DNA from 3 places in the Bacillus paramycoides genome. Region 1 is predicted to be linked to each of the others. Evidence: riboswitches for the same ligand, from Rfam matches in the RefSeq annotation. Region 1 holds a riboswitch; each other region holds the start of a gene.

Region 1 (8,178 bases):
TTTCAGAGAACCCGTCCCCACTTGCAAATACACGTTCAGCTGAAGATTTAGATTGAAGTGTAATATCAAATAGATGATATGTGTATAAACCTAAATTTTTCACGACAGTTTGACGGTCAAACGAGCGTGAGAACATTTGTGGTTTATAAATAACGGAAACAACAATTTGTAGTGCTAATAGAGCTGTTACACCGCTAAAGAAAGTTCTCTTCTCAGAGCGAGAAAGTGGCGTCTTGTCGCAAAATGCTGGGAATTTACGCGAAAGAAACATTAAGATTATCGCATCTGCGAATAACAGTAATGTTTTATACGTAAAGAGTTCTTTTATACTCGTCCCTAAATCAGCCATATTATTTGTTTGAAATAATACTGGGAACGTAACGAAATCGTTATAAAACCCATAAAACATTGCATTTCCAAATAAAATGAACGATAGTATAAAACTAATTCCAACTATAATGCGGTTTCGGTGTTTAGATGCAAATAAAGCAAAACCGAAAAATAAAAGTAACGCAGCTAGTGGATTAATAAAAAGCATAAATTCTTCAAAGAAATTATCAATTTTAATATCAAATGCTAGCTTGTACACAATATATGTTTTTATCCATAATAAAACGACTGCAACGAGTGCAAATCGCAGTTTTGGAAACAGACGTTGTAGCATAATATACTCCTCTCCTAAAAAGCATGACAGTTCTTGTGAGTCGATTTGATTAGCGCCTCATTTTATATATACGAACAGTCCTTTGTTATTATGTTTATTATACTATGAGTATCATTATACGAAAATAAAAGAGAGTTGTGGGCTTTTTTATAATAATTGAGTAGAAAAAGGGCAGTAGGAGACAATAAAACGGAGTTTCTATGTATGATTATTGTCGTGCGCAGAAAGAATCGTGTAAGGAGGTTATAATGCGAAAGTTATTGTATTTTATAGTATGTAGTAGTGTTATACTTTTTGCTTCACCGAGTGTGTCGGTAGCCCAATATGATGCACCTCTTATGGAAGATGCCCTTTATTCTGTCTTATTTCCGAAAATAAATAAAGCGATTGAAAAACAATATGGGAGCTTGAAGCCTTATCAATGCCCGAAAATTATTAGTTTGAAAAAAGTGTATAGCGGTACATATTTATTTCAAGCAGTTATTGAAGTAACGAAGTATGAACGTGTTGCCGGGAAAATTGCTCCACCATTTGAGAAGGTAACGATTACATTTAATAACGAAGAAGGCGAATGGGAAGTGACAAAGGTTTTAGTAAAGCGCTTACCAAACGATACAAAACTAAACTGTAAAAAAACAATATAAAAAATTATTTGACAAATAAAATGGTCCTTTGGTATTGTTAATAGCAACAATTAGATGTTTGAAAATTAAATAGACTTACCTCATCTACTCTCAAAGGTAGAGGCCGCGATAGGAAAGAGTAAGCTATGGGAGATTTAATGGAATCTGTGATCATAGGTTGAAAGGGACTATTGCCGAAATATAAGAATAACCATCTTATTCATATATTGGGACTGCATTGAATAAATGTAGTACTGTCATAAGATTTATTTTATGGAGAGCTATTTGGAGATGTTGATGCGGTTTCTTATTTTGAGGAGATAACAACTCGTTTATTTTTTCAATATATATTTTTCCTAATAAGAAACGCGTGTGAACATTGTTCCGCGCGTTTTTTGTCTATCTAAAAGCGTGCTGCAATGAATAGAAGATTGGGGTTATGAGTTTTAGAGGAAATAAGGGAGGAATTCAAATGTATTTACACGGCACAAGCCGAATCAATGGGCAAGGACACTTAGAAATTGGAGGGTGCGATACGACGCAGCTAGCAAAACAATATGGAACACCACTTTATGTATACGATGAAGAGTCAATTCGAGGAAAGTGTCGCGCGTTTCATCGTGCTTTTAAAGAAAGTGGTTTCTCTTATCAAGTAGCATATGCAAGCAAGGCGTTCTTGTGCATGGAGATGTGCCGAGTAGCTCGTGAAGAGAATATGTCATTAGATGTTGTTTCTGGAGGGGAATTATATACTGCACTACAAGCAGGATTTCCGGCATCGCGCATTCATTTTCACGGCAATAACAAAACAGATGAAGAAATTGTGATGGCTCTTCAGGCGAATATTGGTTGTTTTGTCGTAGATAACTTCTTAGAATTAGAAATTTTGCATGATTTAGCAGTGCAACATGGGAAATTTGTGAACATATTAATTCGTGTAACGCCCGGGGTAGAGGCGCACACACATGAATATATTACAACAGGTCAAGATGATTCAAAATTTGGATTTGGCGTGTCAAATGGTCAAGCGATGCAAGCAATTGAGCTTGCTTTACAAAAATCAAATTATAACGTGTTAGGAATTCATTCACATATCGGATCACAAATATTTGAAACGGCCGGCTTTGTGCGAGCGATTGAAGTTCTTCGTCAATTTTTAGAAGAAGTGAGAGAGCGAACAAACTATGTAGTAAAAGTGCTAAATGTGGGCGGAGGATTCGGAATACGCTATACAGAGTCAGATACGCCATTAACTCTTGAGACGTATGTGCGAGCTGTAACAAGTGCAGTGAGAGAGCAATTTACAGTATGTAACTATCCCTTGCCAGAAATATGGGTTGAACCAGGCCGTAGTATTGTAGGTGATGCCGGAACGACACTTTATACAGTTGGATCTGTGAAAGACATTCCTGGTATTCGGAAATATGTATCAGTGGATGGTGGGATGACTGATAATTTAAGACCTGCTTTATATAACGCTCGTTATGAAGCGATGTTAGCGAATCGAGGGAACGATGAGAATGAGGAAGTTGTTTCGATTGCAGGGAAATGCTGTGAGAGTGGAGATATGTTAATTTGGGATATTAATCTACCGAAAGTTGCCTCTGCGGATTTACTAGCAATTTCTTGTACAGGGGCATACGGGTACTCGATGGCGAATAATTATAATCGGATTCGTAGACCAGCTGTCGTCTTCGCGAAAGGTGGTACATCACAAATTGTTGTAGAGCGCGAAACATATGAAAATATTATTGGGAACGATCGCATACGTATTAAAGAACTTGTTTAAATGAGGAAAAAGGAGTTGTTCGGAGGGGCAATTCCTTTTTTATAAAATAAAATAATTAAAATATATCGGAAAACTAGGATTGAAAAAAATCAGAATTGTGATAAAATACAAATACAAAGCTTATCAAGAGAAGCGGAGGGAACTGGCCCGACGAAGCTCGGCAACCTGCTTATAGAAAGCAAGGTGCTAAATCCAGCAAAATGGAATCCATTTTGAAAGATAAGGTAAAATATATTACCGAACAGTCTTTTCGAAATGGGAAAGATTTTTTTTATGAATAAAAAGGGGGGCTGTTCGCGTGAGCGTACGGGAACATTTTGAGGAAGTATCTGAGAAAATTGAAGCGATGCTTGCTGATATGAAATATGGTTCAATTACAATTGTTGTGCAAGATGGAAAAGTCATTCAATTAGAGAAAAGTGAAAAGGTACGTTTAAAGTAAAAAGCGCTGACTAGAAAAACTAGAGGCGGTTTTAACCTATTTTGATTAGGTTAAAACCGTCTTTTTGCTTTTACAGGGGGAAAGAACATGTTGACTTATGAAACGTGGGAAGAAAATAATGTTTCATTTTCAGAAGAAGATGAAACGAAAGGCGCGCTATCTGTTTTAAGTTGGGCTTATAAAGAATATGAAGGTGAAATTGTATACGCATGTAGCTTCGGAGTGGAAGGTATGGTATTGCTGCATCTTATAAACCAAGTAAATCCATCTGCTAAAGTTGTATTTTTAGATACAAATGTTCATTTTCAAGAAACGTATGAATTAATTCAAAAAGTGCGGAGGCGATTTCCTTCATTAAATATTATAGAAAAACAACCGGAACTTACGCTTGATGAACAAGCGAAGTTGCATGGTGAGAAATTATGGGAAAGTAATCCGAATCTTTGTTGTAAGATTAGAAAAATTTTACCGTTAGAAAAATCATTAGCAGCGGAAAAAGCGTGGATATCGGGTTTAAGGAGGGAACAATCAGAAACGCGTAAGCATACAAAGTTTATAAATCAAGATCATCGCTTTCAATCTATTAAAGTTTGTCCACTCATTCATTGGACATGGAAAGAGGTATGGCGATATGTATACAAACATAGATTGCCGTATAACCCGCTGCATGATGTTGGATATCCAAGTATTGGGTGTGAGAAGTGTACGTTACCTGTAGGTGAGGGTGGCGATTCGAGAGATGGTAGATGGGCCGGGAAAGTGAAAACTGAATGTGGTCTACATTACCAATAAGATGAATTTGAAAATAAAGCTAAGAGAGGATATAGAAAATGAGTACAAGAAACGAATTAGTAAATCTTATAGACGAGACATATGACATATCACAAATTGAAAAAGAAATTCAACTAGACAACATTGCGTTAAGTGATTTAGAGCTATTAGCGACAGGGGGATATAGCCCGCTTACTGGTTTTTTAGGGAAGAAAGATTATAATTCGGTCGTAGAAACGCTTCGTTTAGCTAATGGGAGCGTTTGGAGTATACCAATTACATTACCAGTAACAGAAGAAGTAGCAGAGAGTCTAATAGCTGGAGAGAAAGTAAAACTTGTTAACGATGGAAACGTATATGGTGTCATTCAAATAGAAGATATTTTTGCGCCTGATAAGGAAAAAGAAGCGTTACTAGTGTATAAAACGACGGATGAGGCTCATCCAGGAGTGAAAAAATTATATGAACGACCGAACGTTTACGTCGGAGGAGCTATTATTCTTACGAAACGTTTTGAAAGTAATCCATTTCCTTCTTATCATTTAGATCCAATTGAAACGAGAGAAGAATTTAAAAAACGTGGTTGGAAAACAGTAGTCGGATTCCAAACGAGAAATCCGGTACATCGTGCCCATGAATATATTCAAAAATCTGCTCTTGAAATTGTAGATGGTCTCTTTTTAAATCCGCTCGTTGGGGAAACGAAGTCGGACGATATTCCTGCTGATGTAAGAATGGAAAGCTATGAAGTGTTACTTCAAAACTATTATCCGAAAGATCGTGTTTTTTTAGGTGTATTTCCTGCAGCAATGCGTTACGCAGGACCGAGGGAAGCGATATTTCATGCACTAGTCAGAAAGAATTTTGGATGTACCCACTTTATTGTAGGGCGCGATCATGCAGGGGTAGGAGATTATTACGGTACTTATGAAGCGCAAGAAATTTTTACAAACTTTACAGTAGAAGAATTAGGGATTACACCGCTATTTTTTGAACATAGTTTTTACTGCACGAAATGTGAAGCGATGGCTTCGACGAAAACATGCCCGCACGGAAAAGAAGATCATGTCATTTTATCGGGTACGAAAGTAAGAGAATTATTAAGAAACGGTGAGGTTCCGCCAAGTACATTTAGTCGTAAAGAAGTAGTGGAAGTACTAATTAAAGGTTTGAAAAAAGAAGTAGTAACTGAATAGGGAGAGAATGAGATGGACACAAATATTACTTGGCATACAGCATCTGTTTCAAAAGATGAGAGAAGAGTAAAAAATAGGCATCATAGTTTCGTAGTTTGGTTTACTGGGTTATCAGCTTCAGGTAAATCCACAGTAGCCAACGCGGTGGCTCGTAAACTATTTGAAAAGAATATTGGAAACTATGTACTAGATGGAGATAATATACGTCACGGTTTAAATAAAGACTTAGGTTTCTCTGAAAGTGATCGTATGGAGAATATAAGAAGAATTGGCGAAGTAGCGAAGCTATTTGTAGATCAAGGTACTGTTGTTCTTACAGCTTTTATTTCACCGTTTCGAGTAGACCGAAAACAAGTTAGAGATCTATTAGCGGCAGATGAGTTTATAGAGGTGTTTGTAAAATGTCCAATTGAAGAGTGTGAAAAGCGTGATCCGAAAGGGCTTTATAAAAAAGCAAGAAAAGGTGATATTAAAGAGTTTACAGGTATCGATTCACCGTATGAGGAACCAGAGCAAGCGGAATTAATTGTAGAAACGCAAAAGTATTCTATTGAAGAATGTGCAGAACAAATCGTGAAGTACTTACAAGAGCGTAGTTTTATCCCGCATTAACGGGCAGTAAAACTCCCAACTCAAAATTTGGCTAGGGCAAAGAAGTTAGACGGGAGATGAACTGCCCGTAAATGCCCGATTGGTTCAACTAATAATCAGTGGGGGATGAACACTCCCCACTGATTAAAGTTTCACTTTATATAGGGGGATTAAAAAATGAGTTATGAAAAAGTATGGGCTAACAATGAAAAATTAAATCAAACTGAGAAAAATAAATTAAAAAAAGATGGCTTGGAGATCTTTAATGATATTCCTTACTATGCAGAGAATGGCTTCGAATCTATTCCGAAAGAAGAGTGGGACGCATTCAAATGGGCAGGGTTGTATTTACAAAGACCGAAAGAAGCTGGTTATTTTATGATGCGTGTAAATATTCCTTCAGGGATTATTACGAATGCACAGGCAGAAGTGCTTGCTTCTATCGCTGAGGATTATGGGCGTGACGTAATAGATATTACGACAAGACAGGCGATTCAGTTTCATTGGTTAGAAATTCAGCAAATTCCAGATATTTTTAAAAGATTAGCAAGAGTTGGGCTATCTTCAGCTGGAGCGTGTGGTGATATAACGCGTAATATTACAGGAAATCCACTTGCTGGTATTGATGCAAATGAACTGTTTGATACAACTGGCATTGTAAAAGAGGTATATGACTATTTCCAACATAATGAAGAGTTTTCTAACTTACCACGTAAATTTAAAATGTCTATTAGTTCTAACATTTATAATTCAGCAAACGCAGAGATTAACTGTGTTGCGTTTACACCTGCAACGAAAGAGATAGACGGTGAGAAAAAAGTTGGTTTTCATATAAAAGTAGGCGGTGGATTATCAGCTCGTCCATATTTAGCTGATGAATTAGATGTATTTGTTTTACCAGAAGAAGTGAAGGCGGTAGCAATTGCGATTGCTACGATATTCCGTGATTTTGGATATCGTGAAAAACGTCATTTAGCTCGTTTGAAGTTTCTTGTTGCAGACTGGGGAGCAGAGAAGTTCAAAGAGAAACTAATAGAGTATACAGGACCATTGCAAAGTAAAGGGGAAAGTGCTCTCAAAGGCTGGAATGCGGGATACTTTTATGGAGTTCAAGATCAAAAACAAGACGGACTAAAATATGTAGGTTTTAATGTGCCGGTAGGACGCCTACATGCAGAAGAAATGTTTGAGATTGCAAGAATTGCTAAACAGTATGGGAATGGCCAAATTCGTACATGTAATTCACAAAACTTCATTATTCCGAATGTTCCGCCAGAAAATGTGGAGGGTTTACTAAATGAGCCATTATTTGAAGCGATATCAGCAAGTCCGAAATCGTTTATTGGTCATGCGGTTTCTTGCACTGGTATTGAATATTGCAATCTTGCTTTAGTAGAAACGAAAGAAAGATTGCGAAAAATTGCCGAATACTTAGATACACAAATTGCACTCGATGTTCCGGTTCGTATTCATATGGTAGGGTGCCCGAATTCATGTGGTCAACGTCAAATTGCTGACATTGGATTACAAGGGGTGAAAATGAAAACGAAGGAAAAAGGAATTGTTGAAGCATTTGAAATATATGTAGGTGGAACGCTGTTAGATGGTGGTGCTTATAACCAAAAGTTAAAAGGGAAAATAGATGGCGAGGATCTACCTGATGTACTTGCATCATTTATAAGTTATTTCAAAGAGAATAAATTACTAGCTGAAACGTTTTATGATTTTGTCGGCCGTGTTGGTGTAGAGACATTACAAATAGCGTTAAATAACGTGCTAGAAGAAGTCATAGCGTCTTAGGAGGGGCAATATGGATTTATATCGATTTGAAGCTGTGTTAGTAAATAGTATTGTTCCGATTGTTGTCGTTGCTCAAAGTGAAGAACAGGCGTTTAAGCTTGCGGAGATGGAGCTTGAAAAGCATTTTTTACCGCTGCCAGAAGTAAAGGAGATTTCCCTATTTGAAAAAAAGAAGATTCGAAAAGGTGCGGCATTTGTTATTCATGAGTAGGGAATAAAAAATAATGAAAACTTCCATTCGTATATAAGGATGGAAGTTTCACTTTAATAGTAGAAATGAGGAGAGATGATGGGGAAGGTTT
Region 2 (8,178 bases), 520 kb from region 1:
TTACTTGCCCTTCATCCATAACGAGAATCCAATCTGCATGTTGAACTGCAGATAAACGGTGCGTCGTAATAATCGTCGTCTTTCCGCTTCTTTCTGTTCTTATATTGTCAATGATCGCTGCTTCTGTACGAGCATCAACAGCTGATAAAGAATCGTCCAAAATTAAAATTTCCGGATTTTGTATAACAGCTCGCGCAATCGAAATCCTTTGTTTTTGCCCTCCTGATAAAGAAACACCTTTCTCTCCAACGAGCGTTTCTAACCCTTCTGGTAAAAACTCTAAATCCTTTTTAAACGCCGCGATTTCAATCGCTTTCTCGAGTTCTTCTTCCGTCGCTTCCCTATTTCCGAATAAAATATTTTCTCTCGCTGTTTTTGAGAACAAAATATGTTCCTGAGGTACATATCCAATCCACCCGAGTACATTTTCATTCGTCATTTTATCTAGCGTCACATCAGAGACTGCAATATCCCCATCTCCAAGCGGATATTGGCGAAGAAGCTGACGGACAAGCGTCGTCTTTCCGCTTCCTGTTTTTCCGACAACCCCAAGCGTTTCCCCTTGTTTTAATGTAAACGAAACCTTTTTTAAATTTGTTTCAGTTGATGAAGGATATGAAAAGGTAACATCATCAAACTGAATATAATCCGGCTCTTGTACAAACTTTGGATTTTTCGGATCCTTTACATCTGGTTCATACGCTAACGTTTCATTTACACGGTCTAACGAAGCGTTTCCTCTTTGCATAACATTAATTAATTCGCCAATTGCAAACATCGGCCAAATCATCATCCCTAAATACACGTTAAATGAAACGAGTTCACCAAGTGTCACCTTTGATTGAAATACAAGATATGCGCCGTACACTAAACCAATTAAATAACTAAGGCCAACAAGCATTTTCACAGTTGGCTGGAATAGTGCATCAATTCTAGCTACCTTCATATTTTTTTCGTAGACGTCATCTCCTAAATGATGAAATCTCTCTTGATCTGCATTTTCTTGTACGTATGCACGAATCACACGTACACCAGCGATTGACTCAAGCACTTTATCGTTCATATCACCGAATGCATCTTGCGCAACTGTAAATCTTTCATGCAATTTCTTTCCATATATATTCATTGCATACGCCATAATCGGAAGCGGTATAAGTGCCGCAAATGTAAGCTCCCAACTAATTGTAAATCCCATCATAAAGACAATCGTAAGCATATATAAACTCGAATCCACGAGCGTTAATATACCGAAACCAGCTGTCATAGCGATTGCTTTTAAATCATTTGTCGCTCTCGCCATTAAATCACCAGTACGATTTTTTTGATAAAACGTCGGTGTCATTTTAAGTAAATGCCCCATAAATTTAGAGCGCATCGTCTTCTCCAGTACGAATGCTCCTCCAAACAACTGATGTTGCCAAACGAAAGTAAGACCATATCCAACGATCGTAACTCCTATTAAAATAAGAATAGACTGTATAATAGCTTCGTTCGATAACGTTCCTGTTTTTATATTATCTATCGTAACCCCTAACACTTTCGGGGGAATGACTTCAACTATATTTACAATTAAAAGAGCTCCAATGGCGATACTATATCTCTTCCAATGCTCTTTAAAAAACCATTTTAACTTTAGTAATACTGATAACAATGTAACCTCTCCCTTCTCGTTCTCGTTTCCCTCATATTTCTTTATCCGCTATCCAGACCCATCACATTTACATTTCGTAACCCATACAATCTCATCACATTTTTCCACCTTCCAATTTTTTTCGTAGTCGTAGAAAGGAAAACAAACAAAAAAAAGCATACCGCCGCTTGACGATATGCACAGAAATGCATAAAAGCGTACGTTACGATATACGCAACGTACGCTTTTTATAAGACAAAGATGCCCTATATATCCGTACGGGTTGCGTAATGATATGAATGTTTTCTGCCATTTAACAGAGCTAAGCCCATTACATTTACGATTACAATCATTACGCACACCCCCTTCATTTATTTTCCATTTATAATCTTACAACTTTATTGAGTATTCTGTCAATTATTTTTTTACAGACCGCATGAAAATATAAGCTACATCATTTTGAAATAAGGGAATGTTCTGTAAGAAAGGGCATACAAAATAAAAAAAGAATAAGAAATCGTTTTCACAAACATTTCATTTGAAAAATGTTATCAAACACCCTACAATCACCTTATACTCACTCTTACAAGTTGCTATTTTAGGAGGACTAATCATGACAACTAGCAATACGTACAAATTTTATTTAAATGGAGAATGGAGAGAAAGCTCTTCAGGAGAAACAATCGAAATTCCATCTCCATACTTACACGAAGTAATTGGACAAGTACAAGCAATTACTCGCGGAGAAGTAGATGAAGCAATTGCATCTGCAAAAGAAGCTCAAAAATCATGGGCAGAAGCTTCTCTACAAGATCGCGCAAAATATTTATATAAATGGGCTGATGAGCTTGTAAATATGCAAGATGAAATTGCCGATATCATTATGAAAGAAGTCGGTAAAGGATATAAAGATGCGAAGAAAGAAGTTGTTCGTACAGCTGACTTCATTCGTTACACGATCGAAGAAGCTTTACATATGCACGGAGAAAGCATGATGGGCGATAGCTTCCCGGGCGGTACAAAATCTAAACTTGCGATCATCCAACGCGCACCACTTGGTGTTGTATTAGCAATCGCACCGTTTAATTACCCAGTAAACTTATCTGCTGCAAAACTTGCACCAGCATTAATTATGGGTAACGCTGTTATTTTCAAACCAGCAACTCAAGGCGCAATTAGTGGTATTAAAATGGTTGAAGCACTTCATAAAGCTGGCCTTCCAAAAGGACTTGTAAACGTAGCGACAGGACGCGGTTCTGTAATTGGTGACTACTTAGTAGAACATGAAGGTATCAATATGGTATCGTTCACAGGTGGTACAAACACAGGTAAACATTTAGCGAAAAAAGCTTCAATGATTCCACTTGTATTAGAACTTGGTGGTAAAGACCCTGGTATCGTTCGTGAAGATGCTGACTTACAAGATGCTGCAAACCATATCGTAAGCGGTGCATTCTCTTACTCTGGTCAACGTTGTACAGCTATTAAACGTGTACTTGTACACGAAAACGTAGCAGACGAGCTTGTTGACTTATTAAAAGCGCAAGTAGCGGAACTATCAGTTGGATCTCCAGAGCAAGACAGCACAATCGTTCCATTAATCGACGACAAGTCTGCTGACTTCGTTCAAGGTTTAGTTGACGACGCTGTTGAAAAAGGTGCTACGATCGTTATCGGTAACAAACGTGAGCGTAACTTAATTTACCCAACATTAATCGACCACGTAACAGAAGAAATGAAAGTTGCTTGGGAAGAGCCATTCGGTCCAATCCTTCCAATCATCCGCGTTTCTTCAGATGAGCAAGCAATTGAAATTGCTAACAAATCAGAGTTCGGCTTACAAGCAAGTGTCTTCACAAAAGACATTAACAAAGCATTTGCAATTGCTAACAAAATCGAAACTGGTTCTGTTCAAATTAACGGACGCACAGAGCGCGGCCCTGACCACTTCCCATTCATCGGTGTAAAAGGTTCAGGTATGGGCGCACAAGGTATTCGTAAGAGCCTTGAGTCTATGACACGTGAAAAAGTAACCGTATTAAACTTAGTTTAATCTTATATGTAGAAGCTGATCTAGTTTTAGATCAGCTTCTTTTTATCCCACTTTAATGGGCAGTAAGACCCCCACCTCAAAATTCAGCGAAAGCAAAGAATTTAAGTGGGGGTCGGGCTGCCCATTAAAGTCCGATTGGTGAGGGCTGATAATCAGTGGGGATGAAGAATCCCCCCACTGATTAAAGTTTCACTTTATATACATGCTTCCCAAGACAATAGCGTGTTTATTTCAAATTCTGGTTTGGTTTTCCAAATCGAACTAAAACATGCCATAATAATTTTAATTCCTGAAGCACTTCTTCATACGTTCCGCGATCACTCCAGGATAGTGGATTCCTTTTCAAATCCACTACAGCAGAGCCAATTATATGTGCATCGATACAATTATTTCGTGCAATGCGTCTTGCCAGAGATGGCATTTTTGAACCTCTAAAATCTATCGGAACTTCATCCACCGGAAGTACAAAACCCATGTGCCAATACAAATCAATAGAATACTTCAGACAAATTTCTTCTAAAGTTCTACCTACATTCGTACCCTTAAATGAAGGATCTACAACAAGTGCTTCCACATCTTCTTTAAGAGAAATATCTCCATGAATCTGTGCTTCAATATAATGATTAAGATTACGAGCTGACTCTTTGTTTACGAAATCTATAAACGGCCTTTCCAAGTTAGCCAGTAAATGATGAATGAGTCTTGTTGGAGTCAAATTCCCTTCACCAATTGCAAAATCTCTTACGAATGTCTCTTCCAAAAGAGCAGCTAAAATCATATCAAACTCTTCATAAGTACCCTTTTCTTTTGGATCTTGATGTGAATCTAAATACGTATATGTAGAGCGATAAGAAACTTTTGGAGATAAGAGAAAATAACATGATCCAAAACGCGGGGCAGGCCCATCTGGATGTAACATTACATTTAGTGCTCCATATTTAGGCCGTTCATTATTCGTTACCCCTTCCAATTGATATGCACCTCCAAATATTCTCTTTTCCCAAAGGTCACGCTCACCACCCGGATAAGCAGATACACTCCCATTAGATAGCAATGTTTCAAACTGACTTTTATATATGCCTTGCTCAAACAGTGCTTCAGCAATATTTTTCATATTCGAATCTAATCTGTCTGGATGAAAGTGTAAAGCAATCCTCGCGTTTGATTTTAAATGAACGACAGCTTCTTCAAACATTTCATCTGTAATATTAGACATGTTCAGTATATGGTTAATTGTTGCTTTAGCCTCACGTTTTTCGTTCTCTGCATATTTTGAAATGTACTCTAAAGCAAATAATTGAGATCTTGATAATTCCATAATCAAACCTCTCCTTTCATTCTTGTGAAACAAAGCCTGTTTAAAAAATTGATGCTTCGGATTAAAATTTTCAGACAAAATCATTTGTGCTTCACTCTGTCGCTATTTCTTCTGCACAACGAATAAACGCTACAGCCCTTCCTAACTCCTTTTTAATCACAAACTCTTCTCTATAATCTGATTATTACTATATCCATTGACGTATAAAAATTCATTTGTTACTCTTAAAGACGTTAATTTAATATTTAAATCCTCATTCGTATCTCGGTGAGGTAGAGGTTGCAATCATTAAGAGTATCATTTCAGGAGATGTAGTGGCATTGATGAAGGAATGAGAAAGGAATGATTGCCGAAGTAAGCCCGTGTCCACCATGCACGCTTGCTGGGTCTGCATTTAATAAGTGCAGAACTGTCACAAACGAAACGTTTCGTTTGTGGAGAGCTATCGAGAGGTATGTCGTGGGTTTCTTATAAGATAGAAAGCATGTAGCGGCAAATTACGTGCTTTTTTTGTTTTGTTTGGAACTTCTCTTCCTGACTCAGGAAGACATACATATCTCCTCGCTTGATTTGGTTATACTAACTTTGGAGGTATTTTCTATGCAACAAAAAAAATGGGGCTTTTGGGTACTCACAGCTTTCGTTGTCGGTAACATGGTTGGCGCTGGTATTTTCATGGTGCCAAGTACGTTGGCACAAACAGCAAGCCCTCTCGGTGTCACTTTAGCTTGGTTAACAACAGGGTTTGGTGTTTTAATGCTAGCTCTTGTTTTCGGTAATTTAGCAATTCGTCGTCCTGATTTAACGACAGGACCACAAAGTCATGCATATGCTTTATTCTCATCACCAAAAAAGAAAAAAATGGCTGGTTTCAGTATGGTATGGGGATATTGGGTTGCAAACTGGGCAAGTAACGTTGCCATCATTACATCATTTGCGGGATATTTATCACTCTTCTTCCCAATTATGAAAGATACACGACTACTATTTTCAATCGGTTCTTTTAACGTAGAAGTCGGAAAACTAATTACATTTACGATTTGTTCCATCTTACTTTGGGGAACTCATATTATATTAACGAACGGTGTAAGCGGAGCTGGAAAGCTAAACTTCTTAGCAACAACAACGAAAGTAACTGGATTCCTTTTATTCATCGTCGTTACGTTATTTGCATTCGAAGCTTCTAAGTTTGGACAATGGTACACACCGATGATCGATAAATCAGGTGTATCACACGGCCTACTTTCACAAGTGAACTTAGCTGCTCTTACAACGCTTTGGGCATTTATCGGAATTGAATCAGCGGTTCTTCTATCAAACCGTGCTGTTTCTCCAAAAACGGTAAAACGTGCAACAGTTGCAGGCTTACTTATTACCGTTGCGATTTACTTAGGAATTACAATTTTAACAATGGGTGTACTTCATGTTGATATATTACAAGCTTCTGAACGTCCATTAGCAGATGCACTAAATGCTGCAATGGGGCATGGCGGCGGGAAACTGATGGCATTACTTGCTCTTACTTCCCTATTCGGTTCCATCTTAGGCTGGATTTTATTAAGCTCAGAAGTACCATATCAAGCAGCAAAAGAAGGTTTCTTCCCTTCCTTCTTCACGAAAACAAATAAAAAAGGAAGTCCAATTTATTCATTACGATTAACAAACATTATGTCGCAAGTGTTCTTATTCTCAACATTATCAGGAACAATTGCGGAAGCTTATACATTTGTTATTACCGTATCAACATTGGCCTACCTCATTCCATATCTCGTTTCACCAATCTTCCAGTTAAAACTAGTCGCTACTGGTGAAACGTATAAAAATGAAATGCGGGCAAGAATTACAGATGGTATAGTCGCAGTGATCGCACTTTGCTACGCACTATGGGTTATTAAAACGGGCGCAGCCGATATAAAAACATTCCTTCTCGGAATTGGTTTATTCGTAATCGGCTTTGCCTTCTATCCATTAATGAATCGTGATCAGAAAAAAAATAACGAAAAGAAAGACGGGCAAGTTGCATAACGCAATTTGCTCGTTTTTTCTTTTGTAAAACATATATAATAGAACAAAGAGGTGAAAAACATGTCAATCGAATCGCTATGGAGCAGTCGCTTCCAACAACATATGCAAAATATCATTACATACTTTGCACGTATGATTAACGGTTTACTATATAGCTTTATCTTTATTTCATGCGTTGGCGCATACTACTATGCTCAGTTTTTAAAAGCATCTCCTTCCAAAGGAATATCTTTACTACTTATCACGATTGTACTTACATTCATTATAACGAGATGCCCGATCCGTACATTCATTCAAAAACCTGATGCTGTCTATTTACTCGCATTAGAAGAGAAACTAACATCTTATTTTAAAAAATCTCTTCTATATAATTACATCATGCAGCTTTTCCCATTATTGTTCATGTTCCTTATTCTCGTTCCACTTGCCATGCAATCATTACAAGTAACAGTACCTTTCTTATGTACAATCTTTATCGTTTTAATGATTACGAAAGCTTGGAACATATACATACATTGGATGTGGCGTGATAATCATGAAAAAAGCATATGGTTCATTATTCGTATTACTTGTAACGCACTCATTATTTACATGTTGTTTTACTCGGCACATGTTCTCATATTAGGCGGATTGCTCTTACTACTTGCTTTCCTGCTTCTATATACGAAAAAGCAACCTACAAAACGAATTCCGTGGGATTACATAATTGAACAAGAAGAAAAAATGAACGTTCGTTTTTATCAATTTGCTAGCATTTTCACCGATGTTCCGCAACTGAATAAGCAAGTAAGTAAACGAAAATGGCTTACAAATTGGATTGAACCTTTATTACATAAAAAGCAAGCAACTTTCTTCTATTTACATACACTCGCATTTTTACGTGGGAATGATTATTTCGGTATATATATCCGCTTAGGATTAATTGGTGCCTTCGCCTTATATTTTATACCAAACATATACGCAAAAGGCGCTATCGCATATATCGTCCTATATATGATTTCTATGCAGCTCCGTTCTCTGTGGAAATATTTTTCGGGAAATATTATTGTAGCATTATATCCAATTGATACTGAGAAACGAATGAATCAATTTCTTCAATTAATCTTTATATTGCTAAGCATTCAACTCATTGTATTTTCAATTGTTATACTC
Region 3 (8,178 bases), 1.5 Mb from region 1:
TCGTTAAGCCCATATTTTTCAACGTATTTTGCAATAGGCATGTACATATATCCGTTTGTAAATGTACCTACTTCTGTTGTGTTTTCTGGTCCCAATGTTTTCAGTAAAATATGTATTGCTGCATTAAAATCTTTTTGTAATGCAGTATGTAATTCATCTGCTATTACTTCTATACGCTGCTTTAACTCTAAATTTTCAACTTTACATGTTATGGAAGATACAAAGGTGCTTTTAGAGAAAGAAGGATCGTGTTTACAAATAGAATCAGCTATACTTTCTGCTAATTCTTCATTAAATAAAAATTTTAACGGAACATATTTACCCATGTTTTCACCTCAATGATCAGCTAAAACAATTTTTATTTTTTAATCGACAACCCATAAACCAAAGTCTCACTCGGAGTCGTAATACTAAAACCAGTCGTCTTATAATCAAGTTTCACCGTATCGCCAGTGTAGTCTTTCGTAAATGAATCCATTTGTACGGTAAAATTAGCATCTTCATATACAACGTCATCTGCATTATATGTATCCAAAATTAAATCAACATCAACGAAAATACTACAAGAATTTGTCATTGTTCCTCTAATGCGAATGATCTTTTTGTCTTCACGTTCTAATCTATGTATAGCTGCTTTTGCTTCATCAGTAATGCGAATGTTCATCGTATCCCAACCTTTATGTATATTTCCTTTATTATTGCAAAAACAGGAGAAATAGGGAAGGGAGAAGCATTGGAATAAAAAACGAGCAAACAATTTGTTTGCTCGCTCTACTTTATTTCAATTCACATTTATCAAGTGGAATCACTTTCGTTTTCTTCGTAAATTTATATCCTAACCATAGTACTAAGAAGAGTGGTAAACCGATGTAAGAAACGAGTACGCCGTTCCAGTCGATTGATTCACCCATAAATGCGCCGTAGTTTTGTCCTAAAATTACGATGACGCAAAGTGTAAATGCGAAGATTGGACCAAATGGGAACCATTTTGCTCTATATGGTAAGTCTTTTAAATCTTTGCCTTGTGCGATATATGCTTTACGGAAACGGTAATGACTAATTGCGATTCCAACCCATGCTATAAAGCCAGACATTCCAGATGCGTTTAATAACCAAATGTATACAACACCGTCACCGAATAAAGAAGCAATGAAAGCGATACTACCGACAATTGACGTTACGATTAACGCGTTAACAGGTACACCGCGGCTATCTAATTTGCCTAAGAATTTTGGTGCTTTACCTTGGCGAGCTAAATCCCAAAGCATACGAGTTGATGCATACATACCAGAGTTACCAGCAGATAGTACTGCCGTTAAAATAACAGCGTTCATAACAGAAGCAGCAAAGGCAACGCCCGCTTTTTCAAAAATAAGTGTAAATGGACTTACTGTAACATCGCTTGCAGCAAGGCTTTCAGTCGTATAAGGAATTAATAAACCGATAACGAGAATCGCAAGGATATAGAATAAAAGAATACGCCAAAAGATGGAACGAATTGCTTTTGGAATATTACGCTCTGGATCAGAAGTTTCACCAGCAGCAACTCCTAACAATTCAGTACCTTGGAAGGAGAAACCAGCTGCCATAAACACACCGATAATTGCCATGATGCCGCCGTTAAATGGAGCATCTGCAACAGTGAAGTTTTTGAAGCCAACAGTTTCACCGCCCATAATTCCAAAAATCATCATGAAGCCGATAATTAAAAAGATAATAATAGTAACGACTTTAATAAGTGCGAACCAATATTCAGATTCACCAAACCCTTTAACAGATAAATAGTTTAAAAGGAAAATAATAGCTAAACATAATCCACTCCAAATAAGAGAAGGGGTATCTGGGAACCAAAATTTCATAATTAATGTTACAGCTGCGAGTTCTGCAGCAATTGTAATGGCCCAGTTATACCAATAGTTCCAGCCAAGTGCAAAGCCAAGGGATGGATCAACAAATTTTGTTGCGTATGTGCTAAAAGATCCGGTAACAGGCATGTAAGCTGCGAGTTCAGCTAAGCTTGTCATTAAAAAGTAAACCATAATCCCAATTGCGGCGTATGCAATTAATGCGCCACCAGGCCCAGCTGAATGGATGACACCACCGCTGGCAAGAAATAATCCGGTACCAATTGTACCGCCGAGAGAAATCATCGTAAGGTGCCTAGATTTTAGACCGCGTCTTAATTCACCTTTTTCTTTTGTAGTTTGCGTTTTAGAGGTAGCTTGATTCGTTGCGCTATTCATGTTCAACACTCCTTTTCTTGTAAGATAGGAAGGAGCGGGGGAGAAAAATACAAAAAACCGCCAAAGGAATTTGGCGGAACGTTTCACAAATAACCACCCCATCATACCCTTCCGTTAAGATAGCACCCCACGTTTACACGGTAATTTTGTAAACGTGACAGTTCTGTTCCTTTCGGTGACAGCCCCAGCTCATATTTCCAGAGAAGAAATATAAACTTCGGCAACTTTTCCTTTCAAACGGAGTCTTAGACATTCTCTGTATCTCGTCCGTTTTACTCTTAAAAGTCGCAACCTCTACCTCATCGGATTGATGAGGATTTATATATTGCTAAGATTTTTAATATATGGCAATTGTAATGAGTTTCTGAATATATTGCAAGATATTTTGTAGGAAAAAATCAAAAAAGATCGGTTATTGTATAGGAAACGCTTGCAAAACTCCACCCGAACCTACTATTATGTAACAATAAGCAAAGAAAAAATTGTTATACAAATGTTTCGCAAAAAATATTGAAAAACCCTTCAAAAATTAAAAGAAAATTCAGAAAATATAATTCGACATTTATAATAAGGTCATATTTTTTGATATAATTAGAGAAACGTTGAATCAAAAAAGGGGAAATCAATATGAAATTAGAAACAGAAAGGCTCTATATAGTGCCGTGTACAGAAGAGAGTATTCACGTTGCTTACGAGCAAGGATATAATAGTGGCTCACATATTGTAGGGCATGTAGAAAATGTAAAACAAAATAAGGATTTATTACCTTGGGGCGCGTGGTATGTCATTCGAAAAGAAGATGATATCGTTCTAGGAGATATAGGGTTTAAAGGGAAACCAAATGAGGAACATATAGTAGAAGTTGGTTACGGATTTATTGAGAAATATTGGAATAAAGGGTATGCGACAGAAGCTGTACGGGAACTAATAGATTGGGCTTTTCAGACAGGAGAGGTAGAAATGATTATTGCGGAGACACTTCTTGAAAATGAAAGCTCGATTCGTGTATTAGAGAAATTACATATGAAGAGAACTGGCACTACAGAAACGATGATGAATTGGAAAATAGAAAAATAAAAAATACCGCTCGAAGTATATCGGGCGGTATTTTTTATCGTTATGGTAGCATTTGTTTTTGATCATTCGGATATCCCGCTGTCGGTGCGTTAGAACGATTGGAATGATTGCGAACAGCAATGAAAATAGAAATAATAACGACAAGACCAATTGCCACGTAAGAAAGTGAAATAATAGTTGGATCCACTTTAAATGTAGTAAGCAGTGTACGAATGTTTGTGAAGATTATAAGGCCACCAACTAATACGCCAAGTAAATGAGAAGGAACGATGCGCACTAGCCATGCAGCAATTGGAGCTGCGACAATACCACCAAGCATTAACGCAAATACCCAAACCCAGCTTACTTGTTCCCAGCCAAGTGAGATGAAGAAGCCAATTGTTGCAGCTAATGAAACAGGAAATTCACTCGTATCTACAGATCCAATAACTTTTCTCGCTTCATTTCCTCTTGCTAGAAGAACAGGTGTCGTAATCGGTCCCCAGCCACCGCCACCAGTTGAATCAACGAATCCAGCGAATAAGCCAAGCGGCACAAGTTGTTTAGCTGACATACGTTTATTTGAAGTAACAATCTGTTTTTGAATAATGAATCGTAATAAAATATAAACTCCTAAAGTAAATAAAAATAAGGAAATGTACGGTTTAATGATATCGCCAGGTAAATTACTTAAAAAACATGCCCCAACAAATGCACCAATTGCTCCTGGTAATGTAAGCCTGGAAACGGTGTATTTATCAACGTTCCCAAATTTGAGGTGAGATGCACCAGAAGCGGCGGTTGTAACAACTTCAGCTAAATGAACAGATGCGGAAGCTACAGCCGGTGCGATACCAAACATTAGTAAAAGTGAGGTAGAAGTTACCCCGTACGCCATTCCAAGCGCTCCATCGATTAATTGAGCGAAAAATCCAATAATAGCAAAGACAATTAATTTCTGCATAAAAAATCCCCCTGTAATAGTAAATGAAAAAGGCACTTTTCCCGTGTGAGAAAAGTGCCTTTGGTTTTTCCAATCAGCAATATTGAAATTTGTTTCATTATAATACATATTAATCGTATAAATCAACTAGGTTTTAAAGTTTTTTGAATTGAACGAAATAAAAATAAAATATACAATAAAAGGATGGAGAGAAAGGGGAGAAAGACATGTTACGATTTGATCATCTCGTACACGCAGTACATGGTACACCGGAGGAAGCAGCAAAACAAATGCAGGCGCATGGATTCCATACTGCAATAGGTGGAGAGCATACTACTTGGGGCACTTGGAATAGTTTAAGTTATTTTGATTTATCATATATAGAATTTTTAGCAGTACAGCATGAAGATAAAGCGAAGAAAGCAGACAATCCATTAGTACAAGAAACAGTAGTGAAATTACAAGCTGGAGAAGGCATGCTGCAAATTGCAATTCGAACAGATACCATTGAAGAACTAGCAGTTAAGTTTAGTAAGCACGGTTTACATACGATAGGACCATTTGAAGGAAAACGTATGAGGGAAGATGGCCGCCTTTTAGAATGGAAAATGTTATTTGTAAAGCAAGAAGAGAACGGACCGAAATTACCTTTCTTTATACAGTGGAATGAAACGGACGAAGAAAGAAGAAACGATTTACGTAACATCGGGACGATCACTGAACATAAAAACAAAGTACAACAAATTGAAACGATTCATTACGCAGTGAAAAATGTTCGAGAAACAGTACGGAAATGGAAAGCAGTCATGGAGCTAACTGCAAGCCCAGTCATGAAAAATGAAGAATGGAATGCGGAGTGTCAAAGTGTATTGTTTGGTGACATTCATGTGCAGTTTTGTGAACCGGTTGGAGAAGGTCTAGTGCAAGAATACAAAAAAAATCATGGCGAATATCCATTTGCAGTGGAGTTTAAAAGTGAAAATAAACGAGAGCATGAAGTGTTAGGTAGTTTGTACATATATTGATAGAGGTGAACGTTGTGGAAGAAATGCTTAGAGAGATAGAGAGAGAACTAGAATGGCCTCGTATTGTAAAGTGTACAGCTATTTCGAAAGGTTTTTCACATGAAGAGAAATATAAAATAGAGTTAGAAAACAGAGTAACATATTTTGTAAAAGTATGTGATACTGTTCATTTTGAACGTAAACAAGAAGAATATACGTATATGAAACAATTAGAGTTATTACATATTCCAACGCCGAAATTAATTCATTTTATAAAACTCGAGGAATTAAATAAGTGTATTCAAGTATTTAAATGGATCCAAGGTGTAAATGGTGAAGAAGGTTTAGGGAAGCTATCGGTGGAAGAACAGTATTATGCAGGAAGAAAAGCAGGGGAAGTATTAAAGAGGATTCATTCAATTGAAAAAGAAAGTGCAAGTAATAAATGGGAAACGGTTCGATGGAATAAATATGAAAGATATATAAAAGCATTAGAAGGTTACGAGGTGAAATTTCTCGATTTGAAGCCAGTATTAACCTTTGTAGAAAATCATAAGTATTTATTGAAAAATCGTCCACTCACCTTTTTACACGATGATTTCCATCCAGCAAATACTATGATTCATAATAAGGAATTTATCGTTATCGATTTTGGTGGATATGATTTTGGCGATCCAATACATGATTTTTATAACGTAGCGATTTTTACTACAAGAATAAGCAAACCGTTTGCGTTTGGACAAGTTCATGGTTATTGCGGGGGAGAACCGTCACTTCATTTTTGGCAACTGTACTCCTTATATGCAGCAATGACATTCCCGGCGGATATCGTATGGACTAACCGAAGCACACCGCATTTAGTAGATGATATGAAGGAAAGATTGAACGTAATTTTAGAAGATCATAATCATTTTTCATCCTATATTCCAAAATGGTATCAATCACAACATGAGGATATAATAAACTATAAGTAATGGAGGGATTCATATGGATAAAATAGCAGTAATTTCGGATATTCACGGTAATATTCCGGCGTTAGATTCTGTACTGAAAGACATTAAAGTAAGAGGAATTGAACGCATTATTTGTCTTGGAGATTTAGTTGGAAAAGGTCCTCATTCAAGTGAAGTAATTGAAATCATTCGTAAAGAATGTGAAGAAGTTGTAATGGGGAATTGGGATGATTTCATCACAAAACCGACGGAATTTGAAACGTTAAAATGGCATCAAAAACAATTATCAGAAGAACAAAATGACTATTTAAGAAGCTTACCATTTTCAATCGAATTTTATATGAGCGGCAAACTGATTCGTATGTTCCACGCTTCACCGAGAAGTTTATATGAAAGAATTCAACCGCACGCTTCAAGAGAAGAGCGTGTTAGTATGTTCGAAAACAGTGAGCTCACAGAGAATATAGAAGGGGAAAGAAAACCAGATGTCGTTTGCTACGGTGACGTTCACCAAGCATTCGTTCAAAATTTCAGAGGGAAAACGTTATGTAATGCTGGTAGCGTAGGCAATCCACTTGAAATTACACAAGCTTCCTATTTAATATTTGAAGGAATGTACAATGAAAAAGAAACCGCGAGCTTTTCTATTCAACTCGTACGTGTACCGTATGATATTGAATTAGCTATTAGGCTAGCAGAAGAACTCGATATGCCAGAAATTGAAGAATACAAACAAGAATTACGGACTGCTTTATATCGAGGGTTTAAGGGAAAGTAAGCCAATAATAACATATCAACGATTTTTTCGATATATCGACGATTCGACAAGGGATATCGACTTACCGACAAATAGTGACATAAATTCTTATTCATAATAATATTATGTAAACAAATTGCGGGAGGAAATACCATGAATCGAAAACTACGAATCAAAGAAATTGTAGATCACATATTAAAATTAAACTTAACTTATCCAACAAGAGTGGGTGTAAGTGGTATAACAGCGTCAGGAAAAACAACATTTGCAAACGAACTAGCGGAAGAAATAAAAAAACGAGGATTACCAGTAACACGCGCCAGCATTGATGATTTTCATAATCCAAAAGTGATTCGCTATGCAAAAGGAAAAGAGTCTGCAAGAGGGTATTACGAAGATGCACACGATTATACAGCTTTCAAAGAAAGATTATTAAAGCCTTTAGGACCGAACGGAAATTTACTATATGAAACGATTTCTCATAATTTAAAAATGGATATTCCTGTACATAATGAGCCGTTAATGGCTCAACCCAATATGGTGCTAATAGTAGATGGAACGTTTCTATTGAAAAAAAACATTGAGTATTTATTTGATTACAAAATCTTTGTAGATACAGATTTTGAGATTGCGAGAGAACGTGGTGCAAAGCGCGAGACTGAGACTTTTGGAAGTTATGAAGAAGCAGAGAAGATATTTTTGAACAGGTATCATGCGGCCTGTAAAATGTATATAGATGAGCATAATCCGAAAGAGTGTGCGGATGTTGTATTTCGGAATAGTGATTTAGCAAATCCAGAAGTTATATTTCAAGAGCGAAAGTAATACATAATCAAAAGTATATGTATAGCCTTTTATTTATAGTTATAATTCTCGTATAATTAAATTAACTTTAAAAAGTAAAAACGGGGGATAAGGCAATAAAAAAACGTAAAAAGGGGACAGGGAATAGAATGAATGAAGTACTAGAACTAAAAGAAGAACTACTACAAATTAAAAATAATAATTATGCTGTACCAGAAGACGTAGATGCATATCCATATGCGCAGTGGATGCTAGATTATATCGGTTCACCTGATGCTGAATTACGTGATGATTTAATTTATAATACGCTTCATAAATGGATTACAAATGATGTATTTAGACAAAAAGAATTACGAGGATTAATGTTACAAGCAATTAGTCCTGATTATTTATTTTATAAAATTGGTGAAAAGGGCAC

Evidence for each region. Region 1 has a riboswitch for lysine ahead of lysA (diaminopimelate decarboxylase). Riboswitches for the same ligand answer to the same signal wherever they lie in the genome.
Region 2: linked by a shared signal. The riboswitch ahead of AAG068_RS04415 (amino acid permease) and the one ahead of lysA (diaminopimelate decarboxylase) in region 1 are both predicted to bind lysine.
Region 3: linked by a shared signal. The riboswitch ahead of AAG068_RS14980 (amino acid permease) and the one ahead of lysA (diaminopimelate decarboxylase) in region 1 are both predicted to bind lysine.

The regions. Positions count from the first base shown of each region.
Region 1 covers NZ_CP152427.1:1,373,283-1,381,460, forward strand. Annotated here, with positions in the region: gene AAG068_RS07150 (LTA synthase family protein) at 1-664, opposite strand, end outside; gene AAG068_RS07155 (DUF3888 domain-containing protein) at 913-1,308, shown strand; lysine riboswitch at 1,398-1,579, shown strand; gene lysA (diaminopimelate decarboxylase) at 1,760-3,076, shown strand; SAM riboswitch class I at 3,194-3,302, shown strand; gene AAG068_RS07165 (YezD family protein) at 3,375-3,518, shown strand; gene AAG068_RS07170 (phosphoadenylyl-sulfate reductase) at 3,606-4,310, shown strand; gene sat (sulfate adenylyltransferase) at 4,349-5,485, shown strand; gene cysC (adenylyl-sulfate kinase) at 5,498-6,097, shown strand; gene AAG068_RS07185 (nitrite/sulfite reductase) at 6,254-7,876, shown strand; gene AAG068_RS07190 (DUF3906 family protein) at 7,887-8,087, shown strand; gene cobA (uroporphyrinogen-III C-methyltransferase) at 8,166-8,178, shown strand, end outside.
Region 2 covers NZ_CP152427.1:848,636-856,813, reverse strand. Annotated here, with positions in the region: gene AAG068_RS04430 (ABC transporter ATP-binding protein) at 1-1,651, opposite strand, end outside; gene gapN (NADP-dependent glyceraldehyde-3-phosphate dehydrogenase) at 2,244-3,683, shown strand; gene AAG068_RS04420 (DUF3626 domain-containing protein) at 3,910-5,001, opposite strand; lysine riboswitch at 5,267-5,454, shown strand; gene AAG068_RS04415 (amino acid permease) at 5,602-7,026, shown strand; gene AAG068_RS04410 (ABC transporter permease) at 7,087-8,178, shown strand, end outside.
Region 3 covers NZ_CP152427.1:2,881,870-2,890,047, reverse strand. Annotated here, with positions in the region: gene AAG068_RS14990 (DNA alkylation repair protein) at 1-326, opposite strand, end outside; gene AAG068_RS14985 (iron-sulfur cluster biosynthesis family protein) at 359-664, opposite strand; gene AAG068_RS14980 (amino acid permease) at 777-2,243, opposite strand; lysine riboswitch at 2,356-2,548, opposite strand; gene AAG068_RS14975 (GNAT family N-acetyltransferase) at 2,871-3,320, shown strand; gene AAG068_RS14970 (sulfite exporter TauE/SafE family protein) at 3,361-4,263, opposite strand; gene AAG068_RS14965 (VOC family protein) at 4,470-5,267, shown strand; gene AAG068_RS14960 (aminoglycoside phosphotransferase family protein) at 5,282-6,220, shown strand; gene AAG068_RS14955 (metallophosphoesterase family protein) at 6,234-6,977, shown strand; gene AAG068_RS14950 (AAA family ATPase) at 7,110-7,781, shown strand; gene AAG068_RS14945 (DUF2785 domain-containing protein) at 7,910-8,178, shown strand, end outside.